DNA from 3 places in the Neobacillus sp. YIM B06451 genome. Region 1 is predicted to be linked to each of the others. Evidence: predicted binding sites of a transcription regulator. Region 1 holds the regulator's gene; each other region holds the start of a gene.
What was found. The regulator Rex, encoded in region 1, represses fermentation and respiration genes when NADH is low (regulators of the CRP and FNR family bind a similar motif). The targets are predictions, from matches to a motif close to TTGTGAAATATTTCACAA.
Positions count from the first base shown of each region.

Region 2: RB160_RS22020 (anaerobic C4-dicarboxylate transporter family protein) is a predicted target of Rex. The motif match lies at 3,506-3,523, and genes of this name have one in related genera.
Region 3: RB160_RS17570 (DoxX family membrane protein) is a predicted target of Rex. The motif match lies at 3,629-3,646, and genes of this name have one in related genera.

Region 1 is NZ_JAVFKJ010000024.1:4,724-9,917, forward strand. Features, by position in the region: gene RB160_RS23215 (ABC-F family ATP-binding cassette domain-containing protein) at 1-1,033, opposite strand, end outside; gene RB160_RS23220 (hypothetical protein) at 1,086-1,283, shown strand; gene moaC (cyclic pyranopterin monophosphate synthase MoaC) at 1,394-1,888, shown strand; gene RB160_RS23230 (redox-sensing transcriptional repressor Rex) at 1,950-2,624, shown strand; gene RB160_RS23235 (YdiK family protein) at 2,638-2,838, opposite strand; gene RB160_RS23240 (CPBP family intramembrane glutamic endopeptidase) at 2,835-3,569, opposite strand; gene groES (co-chaperone GroES) at 3,825-4,112, shown strand; gene groL (chaperonin GroEL) at 4,170-5,194, shown strand, end outside.
Region 2 is NZ_JAVFKJ010000020.1:12,946-18,139, forward strand. Features, by position in the region: gene RB160_RS22005 (efflux RND transporter permease subunit) at 1-867, opposite strand, end outside; gene RB160_RS22010 (response regulator) at 1,063-1,986, opposite strand; gene RB160_RS22015 (ATP-binding protein) at 1,992-3,296, opposite strand; gene RB160_RS22020 (anaerobic C4-dicarboxylate transporter family protein) at 3,633-4,946, shown strand; gene aspA (aspartate ammonia-lyase) at 5,010-5,194, shown strand, end outside.
Region 3 is NZ_JAVFKJ010000012.1:66,964-72,157, reverse strand. Features, by position in the region: gene RB160_RS17595 (hypothetical protein) at 1-454, opposite strand, end outside; gene RB160_RS17590 (GNAT family N-acetyltransferase) at 467-946, opposite strand; gene RB160_RS17585 (ribonuclease FAU-1 family protein) at 1,052-1,594, shown strand; gene RB160_RS17580 (AAA family ATPase) at 1,806-2,324, opposite strand; gene RB160_RS17575 (GNAT family N-acetyltransferase) at 2,671-3,177, shown strand; gene RB160_RS17570 (DoxX family membrane protein) at 3,772-4,272, shown strand; gene RB160_RS17565 (DoxX family membrane protein) at 4,597-5,097, shown strand.

The sequences.
Region 1 (5,194 bases):
CGACTGGATCCTCATATCCGATGGCAAGCGCATCAACGCGCAAAACGTCATTGCCGCTTTGCCGCTCGATTTCAAAAGAAAAGGTTGCGGATTTTTCATCTCCCGAGGGCCGGTCCATCAGCTCCATCTTCTCAAGCTTTTTCCTCCTGCTTTGGGCGCGTTTTGTCGTTGAGGCCCTGGCAAGATTCCGCTGGATGAAGTCCTGGAGTTTAGCCACCTCATCCTGCTGCTTTTCGAACTGCTTCATATCACGTTCATAGTTTTCAGCCTTTTGAACAAGGTAGGAACTGTAGTTGCCAACAAACCGGTGGATTTGCCTGCGGGACAGTTCGTATACCTGATTGACGACCTTATCGAGGAAGTATCGGTCATGGGAAACAATGAGAATTGCGCCATGATAATTTTGCAAGTACAATTCAAGCCATGAAAGTGTTTCAATATCAAGGTGGTTCGTAGGCTCGTCCAATATAAGGATGTCGGGTTTCCCTAGCAGCAGTTTCCCGAGCGCCAGGCGTGTTTTCTGGCCGCCGCTCAGGCTTGATATACTAGTTGAATAATCAAAGGTTTGGAAGTTGAGTCCATGGAGCACGGACCGGATATCCGCCTCATACTGGTACCCTCCCATCTCCTTGAATCGGACCTGCAGTTCGTCATAGTCCTTTAAAACTCTTTCATATTTACTGGAATCGCCGATAATAGACGGGTCCGCCATTTGTCCTTCCAGTTCCCTTAACGAAGCCTCAAGCTTACGGACTGGCTCGAAAACCTTCAACATTTCATCCCAAATCGACAAGGATGATTCGAGGCCCGTATTTTGCGCGAGATAACCGATGGTAACATCTTTCGGTTTAATGATTTCGCCGCCATCATGTCCGATATGGCCGGCGATTATTTTGAGGAGCGTCGATTTCCCAGCGCCATTCCTGCCGACTAGGGCAACGCGGTCCCTGTTTTGGAGTTCGAGCTTTATGTTCGATAAAATTAATTCAGCGCCGTAATATTTTTCAAGGTTGTTCACTTGAAGCAAAATCATTCTTTTCACCCCATTACTATTTAGAGTGTAACCCATAAGGGGTTGCTCGGCAATGAGTGAGCCATCCTCGAGGAATGGTTTTCTGCTGAGGGTTAAAGCACATATGCTAGGGGAAAAGGAGTTAAATATGACAATTTTTTTAAAAAAATGGGGCTTAATCTCATTAAAAGCTAAAAAACAATGGAACATATGTGAAACATGGAACAAAGAGCATACACAATTACCTGAAAATAGTGTATTATTTTTATAACTCAATGAACTGAACTATAGGGAAAAGGTTAAAAAAACGGCCAGGTTCCCATTCGGGAAAACGGGGTCGATCCGCCAGGATGTTCCGTTTTTGGGAAAGGAGTTTTTAGGATGGCTGAATTTACGCATTTCAATGAAGAAGGCAGAGCAAAAATGGTTGATGTCAGCGATAAGCCGGAAACAGCCAGGACGGCGATCGCCCGTTCAAGCATAACGGTAAATCGAGACATTTATGAAAGAATAACGAATAATAAGATGAAAAAGGGTGATGTGCTGGCGGTGGCCCAGGTAGCCGCTGTCATGGCAGCAAAGAAAACATGGGAAATAATCCCAATGTGCCACCCCATCCCGCTGACAGGGGTAGACATCGCTTTCAGGTGGGAAGAGGAAGAAGCAGGCCATAAGCTGATGATTTCAGCTTCAGTTAAGACGAAAGGAAATACTGGCGTGGAAATGGAAGCGCTAACTGCAGCTTCCGTCTGTGCATTGACCATATACGATATGTGCAAAGCCGTTGACAAAGGAATGGTAATCGGGCCAACCTATCTTGTTGAAAAGACAGGCGGCAAGCATGGCGATTTTAAACGAGAACAAGAGGTCCAGTAAACAAGATTTCCCGCGAATGGCCAGGGGCCTGCGAGAAAAATTAAACCGGGGCAGGGGATCAATGGTGAGTGAAACAATGAAAATACCGCAGGCAACCGCCAAAAGGCTGCCGTTATATTACAGGTTTTTAAAGAATTTGCATTCCTCCGGAAAGCAGAGGGTTTCATCAGCGGAACTTAGCGAAGCGGTTAAAGTCGATTCGGCGACAATCCGAAGGGATTTTTCCTATTTTGGAGCCCTTGGCAAAAAGGGCTATGGCTATAACGTAAACTACCTGCTTGGGTTCTTTCGGAAGACGCTTGACCAGGATGAACTTACAAAGGTTGCTCTTATCGGGGTCGGAAACCTCGGGACTGCCTTTTTGAACTACAATTTCCTGAAAAACAATAATACAAAAATAGAAGTAGCCTTTGACGTTGATCCCGATAAAGTGGGGACGAAAATTGGCAACGTCCCAATCCACAGCCTGGATGATCTTGAAGCGTACCTGAACAATGACAATGTTACGGTAGCGATTTTGACCATACCTGCTTCCGTTGCCCAGCCGATTACAGACAGGCTTGTTAAAACAAATGTGAAAGGGATTTTAAACTTCACGCCTGCGAGGCTGAATGTCCCGCGCTCCATCCGGGTCCATCATATCGACCTGGCGGTGGAATTGCAGTCCTTGATTTACTTCCTGAAAAATTACCCGGGAGTGGACTTTTCCGAAGAAGCAGAAGAAGCAAAAAAGTGAGCCTAAAAGGGGCTCACTTTTTTTGGATTCGTTTTAGCTTGTAATGTAGACTTATCATCCTTATGCCCGCCCCGAAATCAAAGGTGGCCAAAATAACGAGGAGATAGGAAAAGAATCCCCAGCCTTCGTCCCTTACGCTCCCAACTGCGAAATACGTAAACAAAATTCCGAGCAAGAGGTACACGATGCCGGAAAACAATGGTGATTGCCTCATAAAAACCCTCCGATAAAGTTTTGCATCTGTTCTGCTTCACGCAGGAATTTCTCAATTTCCTCACGGTAAATACTCTGCATCAAAACAACGAGTGTATTCATTGTGACGTGCGCAATGATCGGAACAATGATCCGGTTTGTCCGGACATAAAGGAAAGCAAATGTGAATCCAATTGCCGAGTAAATCAGGATATGTTCAAATTCCATGTGCGCGGCTGCGAAGATAACGGAACTGATCAATGCGGAAACAAAGAAATTAAACCGCTTGTGAAGGCTGCCAAAAATGATTTTTCGGAACACGATTTCCTCAAGGATGGGGCCGATGACCGAACTGATGAGAATAACCGCGGGAAAATTGTCAATCATCCGCATGATTGAACGGGTGTTATCCGAACCCATTTTAATCCCAAGCATTTGCTCCACTATGGCAGCGGCCCATTGCGCGAAAAGGGCGAGGAAAATTCCGCCGACGGCCCATGAGATGGACTGTGGCAAATTGGCCGCGTTCCTGTTTTGAAGCGAGCTGGCCATTTCTTTTCGTAGGAGAAACAACGTAATGAGGAATGCCGACACAAAGCTGATTATCAGCCAGTAATTTAAGGCATACATCTGCGTTTCCTGGGGACTGTTCCCCGCACCGGCAAGGACGATTGCCAAAAGGGGGACCCCTACCAGGCTCGATAGCTGCATGACGATATATACAATAAGAATCCAACCGTATTCACGTTTCAAAATGGCAAGCTCCTTTATACTTTTTGCATCACTTTTCATTCTACTCACAAAGGCAAACTTATTTCAATCAGGAAACCTTCCTGTATAGCCTTAGCCAAAGCGGACATACTCATAAGGTTGATTTTTTTTAAAAAAAATGATGGTTCGTGCTTGCAAAAAAAACCGGTTTTCATTATTATAATAATTGTGTTAGCACTCACCTGAACAGAGTGCTAATAAGCGACTACATAAAACCCTTTGAGGAGGTTGTTTGAATTGTTAAGACCACTTGGCGATCGCATTATCATTGAGCTTGTCGAGTCTGAAGAAAAGACTGCAAGCGGCATTGTTTTGCCTGACACTGCAAAGGAAAAGCCGCAGGAGGGCAAAGTTGTAGCAGTAGGTTCCGGCCGTGTTCTCGATAGCGGCGAGCGTGTAGCTCCGGAAGTATCTGTCGGCGACCGTATCATCTTCTCAAAATATGCCGGCACAGAAGTGAAGTACCAGGGAACTGAATACCTAATCCTTCGTGAAAGCGATATTCACGCCGTCATCGGCGAATAATTGCCTGAACTCAGGGCACATACCTAATTTTATCTGACTTGAGGAGGTTTTTGAACTATGGCAAAAGACATTAAGTTCAGTGAAGACGCGCGCCGCTCAATGCTTCGCGGTGTAGATGCTCTTGCAAATGCTGTTAAAGTTACGCTTGGGCCAAAAGGGCGCAACGTTGTTCTTGAGAAAAAATTCGGTTCACCGCTTATCACAAATGACGGTGTTACAATCGCGAAAGAAATCGAGCTTGAAGACGCATTCGAAAACATGGGTGCCAAGCTTGTTGCCGAAGTGGCAAGCAAAACAAACGATGTTGCCGGTGACGGTACAACAACTGCGACTGTCCTTGCGCAAGCAATGATCCGTGAAGGCCTTAAAAACGTAACCGCAGGCGCCAACCCAATGGTCCTCCGCAGGGGCATTGAAAAAGCGACAAAGGTTGCCGTTGAAGAATTGAAGGCAATTTCCAAGCCAATCGAAGGAAAAGAATCCATCGCCCAGGTTGCGGCGATTTCCGCTGACAACCCAGAAGTCGGCCAATTGATCGCTGAAGCAATGGAGCGCGTTGGCAACGATGGTGTTATTACGATTGAAGAATCAAAAGGTTTCGCTACCGAACTTGATGTAGTAGAAGGTATGCAATTCGACCGCGGATATGCATCTCCATACATGGTTACAGATTCCGATAAGATGGAAGCTGTACTTGATAATCCGTATATCCTGATTACTGACAAGAAAATTTCCAGCATTCAGGAAATCCTTCCTGTCCTTGAGCAGGTTGTCCAGCAAGGCAAACCGCTATTGCTGATTGCTGAAGATGTTGAAGGTGAAGCACTTGCTACATTGGTAGTTAATAAGCTTCGTGGTACATTCAACGCTGTTGCTGTTAAGGCTCCTGGCTTCGGTGACCGCCGCAAAGCTATGCTTGAAGACATCGCTGCCCTTACTGGCGCCGAAGTTATCACAGAAGAGCTTGGCCGTGACCTTAAATCCGCAACAATCCAATCTCTTGGCCGTGCTTCCAAGGTTGTTGTTTCCAAAGAGAACACAACAATTGTTGAAGGCGCTGGAGACTCAGCTGCAATCGCTGG
Region 2 (5,194 bases), on a different contig from region 1:
TTGGGCAATGATTCCTATTCGGACGCCTTCCTTCCCATTGATGCGTGTAAAGTCGCTCTTATTTTCACTTTCAAATGTAATATCGGCAATATCCTTAAGTTTAATCTGTTCAATCGATTGCACTCCCTGTGCAAACAAGGTGACTCCCTCAACGTCTTCAAGAGACTGCAGTTCCTTGCCGACCCTGACCGGCAGCGTTTGGCCTGAAAGCTTTACATCTCCGGTCGGGATGGTCATATTGTTTGCGGCAATCGCTGCTTTTACCTGGTCAAGCGTAATGCCGCGTTTATTCATTTCTTCAGGAATCAGGCGTATATTGACGGTTTTGTCCGCAATGCCGCCGACATCCACCTTGCTGACTCCTTCAATCATTTCAAGCCTTGGGACAAGTTTCTCCTTTACAAACTTCTGGACTTCAGCGCCACTTTTCCCAGCATATGCTCCAATTGTATAGACGGCTGGGTCAGGATCGGGCCCCTGCAAAATGTATTCCGGATTTTTCGCATTTTCCGGTAGGGCAATTTTACCAACAGCAGCTTTAGCCATCTGTTCAGCATCATCCATATCGATGGACATATCGAATTCCATTGTTGCATAAATTGCATTGGCAACCCCATCGGTATATACATTCTTGACACCCTCAATATTCATCAGTTCCCGTTCAACAGGTTCGCCAATTTCATTCATTGCCTGCTCGGGAGAGGCTCCCGGGTACGGAATGACCACCGTCAAATACGGAATGTCGACATTCGGGTATTTTTCGATATTGATTTCTTTTAGGGAAAAGATTCCCCCAGCTAGAATCAGCGCCATCATTAAAAACAGCGCAACCGCGTTTTTCATACTAAATTGAATCACTTTTTTCATGTTTTGATTCTCCCATCCTTTTATTGCCCAAAGGAACACTTTGGAACATTGTCCTCTTTATGGTAATTAAATTACCTTTATAACGTATGAAGCTGTGGATTGATTTTTTCCTAAGACTTCAGACCGAGGTAGAATGGGACAATTAGGTAAGCAGAAAGGCCCGGCCTCCGTCCGTTTCCGGGGTAGGCCAAGCCTCTAGTTCATTTTTTCAAGCGCTTCGTTGTACAGGACCTGCACAAACTTTTTGATATTGATTCTTGTGTTTGAATACGTTCCTGGCGTTTTGTTCTCAAGTTCAAGCATTCTGATTCGTACATTCGTGTAATCGAAAAGTGTTGTCGCATACTTCTCGAACTTTGGATTGCTATAATCGGTCAGCCCAAGTGAGGCAATATGGTCAAGTGCCTGGTGGATTGCCCTCCTGACCCTTTGCTCACTAGCCCTGGCTTCTTTCCCCAGTTCTTCGGCTGATGCATGGCTCCCCAGCCTTTTGGCCATAACCTGGGTAAACAGTTCTTTTAGCGGCGGCATTTCTTTGTTCCCTTCCCTCTCAAAGGTATAAAGGATACTTACCATATCAAGCAAGTCCTTCCCGCCGCTTTCACTATAAATTCCAAGATCAAGCAAAACGTTTTTGCCGGCAGCGACGATTGAATCTGAGGCACTTTTCTCATTTTGCGGAGGGATGGCACCCTCTTTTGGCATGCCCAGAAAACTCAACGACTCATGTATATTTTTCAGTGATTTCTCGAGCAGAAGGTTGCCACTGACCTTTTTTAAAACATGGACGACCTCCAGCTGGTTAATTGGTTTCGTTATATAATGGTCAATCCCAAGGGAATAGGCTTCACCAATCAGCTCTTTCGCCTCCACCTGGGAAATCATGACGATTTTCCCCGCGAACGAGGCAGATAGTTCCCTTACTGTTTCAATCCCATCACGATTAGGCATTAGGAGATCAACTAAGAGAATGTCGATTTTTTTCCTGGCCAGAATATCGGCGTACACTTCCGAACCATCTTCCGCTTCTCCGGCCACTTCCCCCAAATTATGGTCTTCAATTATGTTTGCCAGCATGGCACGGATGTAGGCAGAATCATCCACTATGAAAAATCTCAACACGCTCATCCCCTTTTTGTCAGTTCCCTTACTGGCAGGCTGATTTGGAAACTAGTTTTATATTCATCGTTTTCGTTTCTGTCCATGAGCCTGATTTTGCCGCCCATGTGCTCAACGGTATCTTTAACAAAAGCTAAGCCGATTCCATTGGAGGCCAATCCTGATTCATTGAACTTTGTCGTAAAGCCGGGCTCAAAAATTAATTTCCTGGATTTTTCGGGTATGCCGGGGCCTGTATCGCGGACTTCGATAAACAGTTGCCCATCGGCTTTTTTTACGCCGACAAAAATCTTCCCGGTTGACGGAATGGCTTCAACGGCATTGGAAATGAGGTTGTTCAAGAAGGAAAGAATGATGATTGCGTGATAATCAGGATGGTCGCCTTCCGTTTTCACCTTGTATTGGATTGTTTTTCCCAGCGATTCCCCATACCGTCCATTGGCAGTAATCGATACATTCAGGATTTCCCCAATGTCCATGAAATCTTTAAGATTTTTATGATCCATTAACCTTGTTAATCCAGCATAAATTCGCTGGCTATCTTTTTTTATTTCGTGCATCCTGCCCGCTATGCCAAGAGCCCTTCCGGCAGCGGATTCTTGGTTAGCTTCTTCTTTCAGGGACCGATACAATGCGTAGCACTCGGCTGTTAACTGTTCGGCATTTTTCATCGTTTTATTCAGCTGAATCCTTTCAACAAACAGGGTGGACACCATCATGAGAATTTCCTCACTTCGTTTCCGCTGTTGTTCTTCGGATAGCCTTGCCTCCCTGATAATGAAAATATTGTAAAATCCAAGCACAAAAAAGCTCCTTATGAAAGCTATGACAACAATGATCATGAATGATTTGGCTGTAAGGGCGGTGTGGCTGAAAAAAGACCTGAAAAACAGCTCGGCCAAGGTGGAGATAATTTCCGCCCCAACTCCAAAAAGCCCAATGTATATCGGATTATCATGATGTTTTTTAACTTTGAAAATATGAAAAAGAATAGCGAATGCCAAATAGTAGAAGAAAACCGGGAAATGAAGCTTTAGTGCCCCTTCGAGCATGAAATTGCCGGGTTCCAACGTTTCCAGTCCTATTCGGAAAGCAACGACCGAAATCCCTGTTACCAATCCGGCTAGTATGGGCCGTGATTGCCGGAACCACAAAAGAATGAAGAAAAATGAGGGTGTTCCCAGGCTTACACGCAAATCCCCAAGGAAAGGAAAAAATTTTAGTTCACCCGCGATTGGGACGACCGCTGCCATCAGTATGTATATCAACAATGTATCCTTTATTTTCCCCATGGTTCCAGCTCTTTTCATCTATGTAATCCCTTCAGAATTTGTTTAACAATTCCTCATTAAATAGAAAAGTATGGCAATTGTATTAACTTATTCCTTACATCTGTCGGTTTCTGTAGTTTTCTGTAGTCTTTGGTTTATGTTCAACCTGTGGGTAGGAGGCACTTCTTACTTATATGTGCTGCTTCATTTCCCACAAGATATCGCTTTCATTATACATCTTAATTCAAATGTGAAAAACCACACATAAAGGAGGCCACTTATAAGATTCCAGTGGTTTAGGCCACAAACCGAACATTCGGAGTAATCGATATAGACAATGGTTTTAACTACTTTGTTGCAAGGAGGGAATTTTTCATGTTCTGGATAGAATTTTTAGTAGTCTTGGCTTGTATTTTTATCGGTGCAAGGTTGGGCGGGGTTGGACTCGGGGTTATGGGCGGAGTCGGCCTGGCAATCCTTGTATTCGGTTTCGGCCTCCAGCCTACATCCGCGCCGATAGATGTCATGCTGATGATCCTGGCTGTTATCACCGCCGCGGGAGCTCTTCAGGCCGCGGGAGGAATGGAATACCTTGTTTATTTAGCTGAGAAGGCATTACGGAAAAATCCGAAACAAATTACCTTTATCGCTCCAATCGTAACATACATTTTTACCCTTTGTGCCGGAACTGGGCACGTGGCATATTCCGTACTTCCTGTCATAGCGGAGGTTTCGCGTGAATCCGGCATCCGTCCCGAACGGCCGATGTCAATCGCTGTCATTGCCTCCCAGCAGGCTATTACAGCAAGCCCTATCTCCGCCGCCACTGTGGCCTTGCTTGCGCTCCTGACTGATTTTAAAATTCAACTACTCGATATATTGCTAATCTGTATTCCGTCCACTTTCATTGCCTGTATGGTCGCGGCGTTCATCGCCAGCAAAACAGGCAAAGAGCTTCCAAACGACCCGGAATATTTACAGCGCCTCGAAGCAGGTCTTGCTCCAATTAAAAAGGACAAAAAAGCATTTGTCCCGACAAAGGGAGCAAAACTTTCCGTCGCCCTGTTCCTGATGGCAGCCGTTTCGGTTGTACTTCTCGGATCTTTCGAGGAACTCCGTCCGGGCTGGGATATTGAAGGCGTGTTCACACGAATGGGAATGCCGGCCTCCATTGAAATTGTCATGATGACTGCGGCAGCACTGATTCTAATTTTATGCAAACCGAAAGTTGATGATATCGTTTCCGGAAGTGTGTTTAAAGCGGGAGCGGCAGCCGTAGTGGCGATTTTCGGAATCGCCTGGATGGGGGATACTTTCTTCCAGGGTAATATGGCAATGATCTCTAGCTCCATTTCTGATTTGGTGACAGCCGCTCCATGGTTGTTCGCTATCGCGCTTTTCGCATTGTCCATCCTGCTTTACAGCCAGGCGGCCACGGTTCGGACTCTTATGCCGCTTGGGATAACCTTAGGCATAAATCCAGCCTTGCTGATTGCGATGTTCCCTGCTGTCAACGGCTACTTCTTTATCCCGAACTATCCTACTGTCGTTGCTGCGATCAACTTTGACAGGACGGGTACAACCCGGATTGGCAAATACGTCCTAAACCACAGCTTTATGGTTCCAGGCTTGGTGGCAACCATTTTGGCAGTTGGAATTGGAATATTGCTAAGTACAATTTTGCTATAGGAACAAAACAGCCGTCCTATTTGGGCGGCTGTGCATGTATTGAAAAATAGGAGATGAATGAAAATGGCAGACCTAATTGATTTTCGTATTGAGAAGGATTTTCTTGGTGAGAAGGCTGTTCCAAAAGAGGCATACTACGGTGTTCAAACACTTCGGGCAATTGAAAACTTCCCAATCACAGGCTACCGGATTGATGAAAAGCTAATCAACGCAATCGCCGTTGTCAAAAAAGCAGCCGCACTGGCAAA
Region 3 (5,194 bases), on a different contig from region 1:
CTCCTGCCTGAAGAGCGAGGTATTGCTTGGACTCATATTCAAAAACATATGGGGCCAGCATTTCAAGCAACTCTTCCATTCCATGTCCATTTAAGAATGGCTCAATCAACCCCCACTCGAAAAGCAGTCCCCTGTTCAGCTTCTTCTGAATTTGAAAAATTCTTTTCCGGAGTTCGCTGTTGACCGAGGCGATCGCTCCCGGATGCGCGACACAAGCGAACGCCGCCTCCTGTCGATCGATTTGCCACAACTGATATATATTCAATGTATTAAAATCATTGAAGAACGAGTCAGGGAAAAATTCTTTTACCGGGATGGCCATCACATTCGGGCCTAACGCTTCAATAATTAATTGATCTTCCTTCGTAAAGAAAAACAGGTCACTTTTCGGAAAATTATTTTCCATCCAGTAGCGTAACGTTTCATTGTTAATTTCTACATTTTTTAAAAACATAGCTTCCCCCTATTAAACTTCCAGCACCATCCGAATCGTTTTCAGAATATGGCCCTCGAAATCTTCTTCCAATTCCTCTACCACCTTAAAGCCTTTCGCTTCATAAAAAGCCTTGCCGATGGCGTTTTCGCGTTCTACATTTATGTATATTTCTTTAACTCCGTCCAACTTTGCGATTCCTTCATTCAAAAGCGCGGTCCCGATTCCCTTTCCCTGAACCTCAGGCAGAAGGTAGATCGCATAAAGCTCCGCCTTTCCACCATCCCTTACAGGCGAGAAATTCGCAAAACCCGCAACTTTGCCATCCTCAACGGCAACCAGCATCAAAGAGCGTTCCATCCGCTGTTTCATCCTATCGTCATTGTATGCGGTACTTAAGAATCGTTCCCGGATCTCTTGGGGGATTATCCCTTCGTAAGTCGCATTCCAGCTCGTTTTGGCAACATACTGCACCTGCTTTGTATCCTCAGGGTTCATTATTCGTATCGCCATTGATTGCTCTCACCTCTTTGATTTGAAGGTCTGTAGATTGGAAAATATATCTATAATAATACCATTTCAATGCTATAATTAGGTAAAACTTTTCAGGGGGAAAAAATGCAAAAGCGAGTGTTCGGAAATCGGCCGGGATGGAAACGCATCACTAAAAGTAGATATTCGCAAACTTATTTGGATACACGGGAGTTCAAAGGCTATGTCACTCTGCTTCATACGGTAGAAGTGGCCGCCCCCCTTATAGTCGACTATGAAACAGGTCGGGTATGCATTGTAGACAACGGCTACTTCTGGCTCCAGCAGTTTCCTGAGGAAAAAAACCATGCCGCTACAACGATGTTCAATTCCTCCGGTGAAGTTGTCCAGTGGTACATTGACATCTGCCTCCAAAATGCGGCTGAAAATGGAGTGCCATTCTACGATGACCTCTATTTGGATCTCATCGTTTTTCCATCCGGCGAAGTAATTCTGAAAGATGCCGATGAACTTGATGAAGCCTTGGCGAAAGGGTTTATTAATAAAGATCAATACGATCTGGCCTGGACAGAAGCGGAGAATCTCAAATCGTTACTTAGTAAGGGTGAATTTCCATTGCTGAAATTATCACGTGCTCACAAAGACCTGCTTATGGAAAAGCTTGAGTAGTTTTTTATAATAAATGACGACATTTTCGCATAGGTTTCGTGTTCAAAACTGGTTTCATAAACCCCGATGAAGACACTTTCACATTGATTTCTAGCTCAAAACTGTCTTCATAAACCCCATGAAGACAGTTTCACATGGGTTGCGAACTCAAAACTGTCTTCATAATCCCGACGAAGACAGTTTCACAAGGATTTCCAGTTCAAAACTGTCTTCATTTCTCTATAAACTCTTCCAGCTGGTTTCTATTCTTGATTACGATAACTTTATCCTTATATATAGAGTACTTTTTAAAGAAATTCGGCTTCCCGTTCTGCTCAAAAAACTTGTTCCATTTGAACATTTTAAGGAAGATTTCGTATGTAACTTTATAATCTGCCTTTTCGCGGCCAAGTTTTTGCATTATGAATCTCTTGATAATCCGGTATGTCCTGACTGAGTATGCGGGGTCGAGGAATACAATAGCATCCGCCTCCCTAAAGCTCCCTGCTGTCCATTCTTCATTATGTACGCCTTCAATAATCCAGGCCTCTGACTTCAAAATAGCATCCAGGTATTCCGCCCGTTCTTCTTCAGTTCTTCTTCTGTCCCCAACTGGATTCCTTTCCCATACAACATTGTCCAGTTCATAATAAGGGATATTCCATTCCTCAGAAAGCTTGCGCGCCAATGTCGTCTTCCCGCTTCCAACAGAGCCTATGATGCGAATCTTTTTCACAGCACTTTCCTGCATAACACTCACCGCCTATATGTTTCTTATTAAGGCCTGTCATCTCACAATCTTTTAATTCAGGTTCACTTTGAACCTATTATCATTCATTCCCAGCCCTACTAGTCTGAATTTTCTTTAAATGTATATAACTCCCATGTTACTATTTATAACAGGAAATTTCATTTGGAGGGATTGTGTTGAAACTGCTTCCAACAATTTATTGGTTTCACAAGAGGTAACAGTAAATGCATCGCTTGAACTCGTATGGTACGCGTGGACCCTTTCTGACAGGGTTTCGGCATGGTTTGCACCGGAAGCGGTGATTGAACCGAGGATTGGGGGCGACTAGGCATTCATGGGGGTACATATGGATATCACAATTCGAAAAGCAACTGTCGAGGATGCCGAAGCTATCGCAAAGGTTCACGTCGAGAGCTGGCAAACAACTTATAAAGGCATTATGGACGAAGGATTTTTGCAAAGGCTGAGTGTGGAGAAACGGAAGGAATTGTGGCTTAATAACATTCCGCGTGTAGAGAGTATCGTCCTGGTCGCAGAATTGGGTGGAGAAATCGTCGGCTTCGCGGATGGGTCGCCTGTAAAGGAAGGCGAATACCCCGGCTACGACGGCGATGTTACATCAATTTACTTTTATGAAAAGCATCAGGGTAAAGGTTTTGGAAAACAGCTTCTTAACCAGCTCCTTGACGAGTTCAGGCAGCAAGGCTTCACGAGTGCAATCGTGAAAGTGCTTGAGGACAATGCGGCATGCAGGTTCTACGAAGCCCTTGGGGCAAGACGCCTCGATGAAAACGTTATTGAAGTCGCAGGCGGAAAAGCGAAACTCCTTACATATGCCTGGGACAAACTTTAAAGGGGAAATCATTACCGCATTTTACGAGATTTTTTTAATAAAGTGGTTTAAAGCGGTTTCCTCCCGGGTATAGAGGTAATGTAGCGTCACAGGACAGGGATAACCGGGAAATGTGAAGGTTGATGGTAACAGTACATTGACGAATGTTAATGTGGATCGGTTATCGGACTGTTGTTGTGATTGCCTACTTTGGAGAAAGATTTGCTTTCTCGGGCGACGGCAAGTGTTCGCCAACGGTATATTTAGCAGTAGCTGCTAAATTGGGGCAGGGTTTGACTGCTGAATAGGGCAAGTCTCACTCCTCAAATTCCCCTACAGAGGGGGATGGAGAAAGCCTGTACCCGAGCCGGTAGAGGCTTTTTTCATTGTAAAAATAGTGTGGCCGCAATCCCGGATTGCGGCCTTTTTGTGTTCATCCATTCGGCTTGGTTTTGGACATTCCCCTCTCGATTTGTGACCATTGTCACATCTTCGTCAAGAAGCTTTGTCTAATTGTTGAATAAACTGGAAACCCCCTACCGATACGTTGGAAACCGGATTATGATAACAGTGTAAACAACATAATTAAATTTTTTAAGAAAAGGGGAATTATCCATGTTTAATAATTTCTTAAGGGAAAACAAAATTGCAGCAGCACTTCTCGCTGTCTTACGTGTCTATCTTGGCTACATGTGGCTGACTGCCGGTTTCGGCAAAATTACTGGAGGCTTTGACGCCGCAGGATTCCTGAAAGGCGCCGCCGCCAACCCGGTCAAAGGCCCGGACGGAATCGTCTACGGCTGGTATGTTGACTTCCTGAACGCTTTCGCCCTTCCAAACGTCGAACTGTTCAACGTCCTGATTCCTTGGGGTGAATTCCTGGTCGGCCTTGGCCTCATTCTCGGATGCCTCACTAGTGCCGCAATGTTCTTCGGCCTTGTGATGAACTTCAGTTTCATGCTTGCCGGAACTGTTAGCCACAACCCAACTGACATCCTGATGGGCTTCATCATCCTTGCCGCTGGTGCAAACGCTGGAAAATACGGCCTTGACCGCTACGTGCTTCCTTTCATCAACAAGACTGTTTTCAAAAAAGAAGCCCAGCTTCAAGAGTAGGTTAATTTAATATAATGAAGAAAGGCTCTTCCAACCGGAAGGGCCTCTTTTATTTACTCCGCCAGGCTCCTCCAGTTTAAACGGCGCTAACGCACTCACACGCTTTGCTTAGCTTAGTTTTACACGAGTCCTGCAGCATCGGATCTACTTTCATCCCCATACCAGAATAAAAACAGCCCCACTGTGATGTTTGTCACACCTTCGTCAAGAAGCTTTGTCTAATTGTTGAATAAACTGGAAACCCCCTACCGATACGTTGGAAACCGGATTATGATAACAGTGTAAACAACATAATTAAATTTTTTAAGAAAAGGGGAATTATCCATGTTTAATAATTTCTTAAGGGAAAACAAAATTGCAGCAGCACTTCTCGCTGTCTTACGTGTCTATCTTGGCTACATGTGGCTGACTGCCGGTTTCGGCAAAATTACTGGAGGCTTTGACGCCGCAGGATTCCTGAAAGGCGCCGCCGCCAACCCGGTCAAAGGCCCGGACGGAATCGTCTACGGCTGGTATGTTGACTTCCTGAACGCTTTCGCCCTTCCAAACGTCGAACTGTTCAACGTCCTGATTCCTTGGGGTGAATTCCTGGTCGGCCTTGGCCTCATTCTCGGATGCCTCACTAGTGCCGCAATGTTCTTCGGCCTTGTGATGAACTTCAGTTTCATGCTTGCCGGAACTGTTAGCCACAACCCAACTGACATCCTGATGGGCTTCATCATCCTTGCCGCTGGTGCAAACGCTGGAAAATACGGCCTTGACCGCTACGTGCTTCCTTTCATCAACAAGACTGTTTTCAAAAAAGAAGCCCAGCTTCAAGAGTAGGTTAATTTAATATAATGAAGAAAGGCTCTTCCAACCGGAAGGGCCTCTTTTATTTACTCCGCCAGGCTCCTCCAGTTTAAACGGCGCTAACGCACTC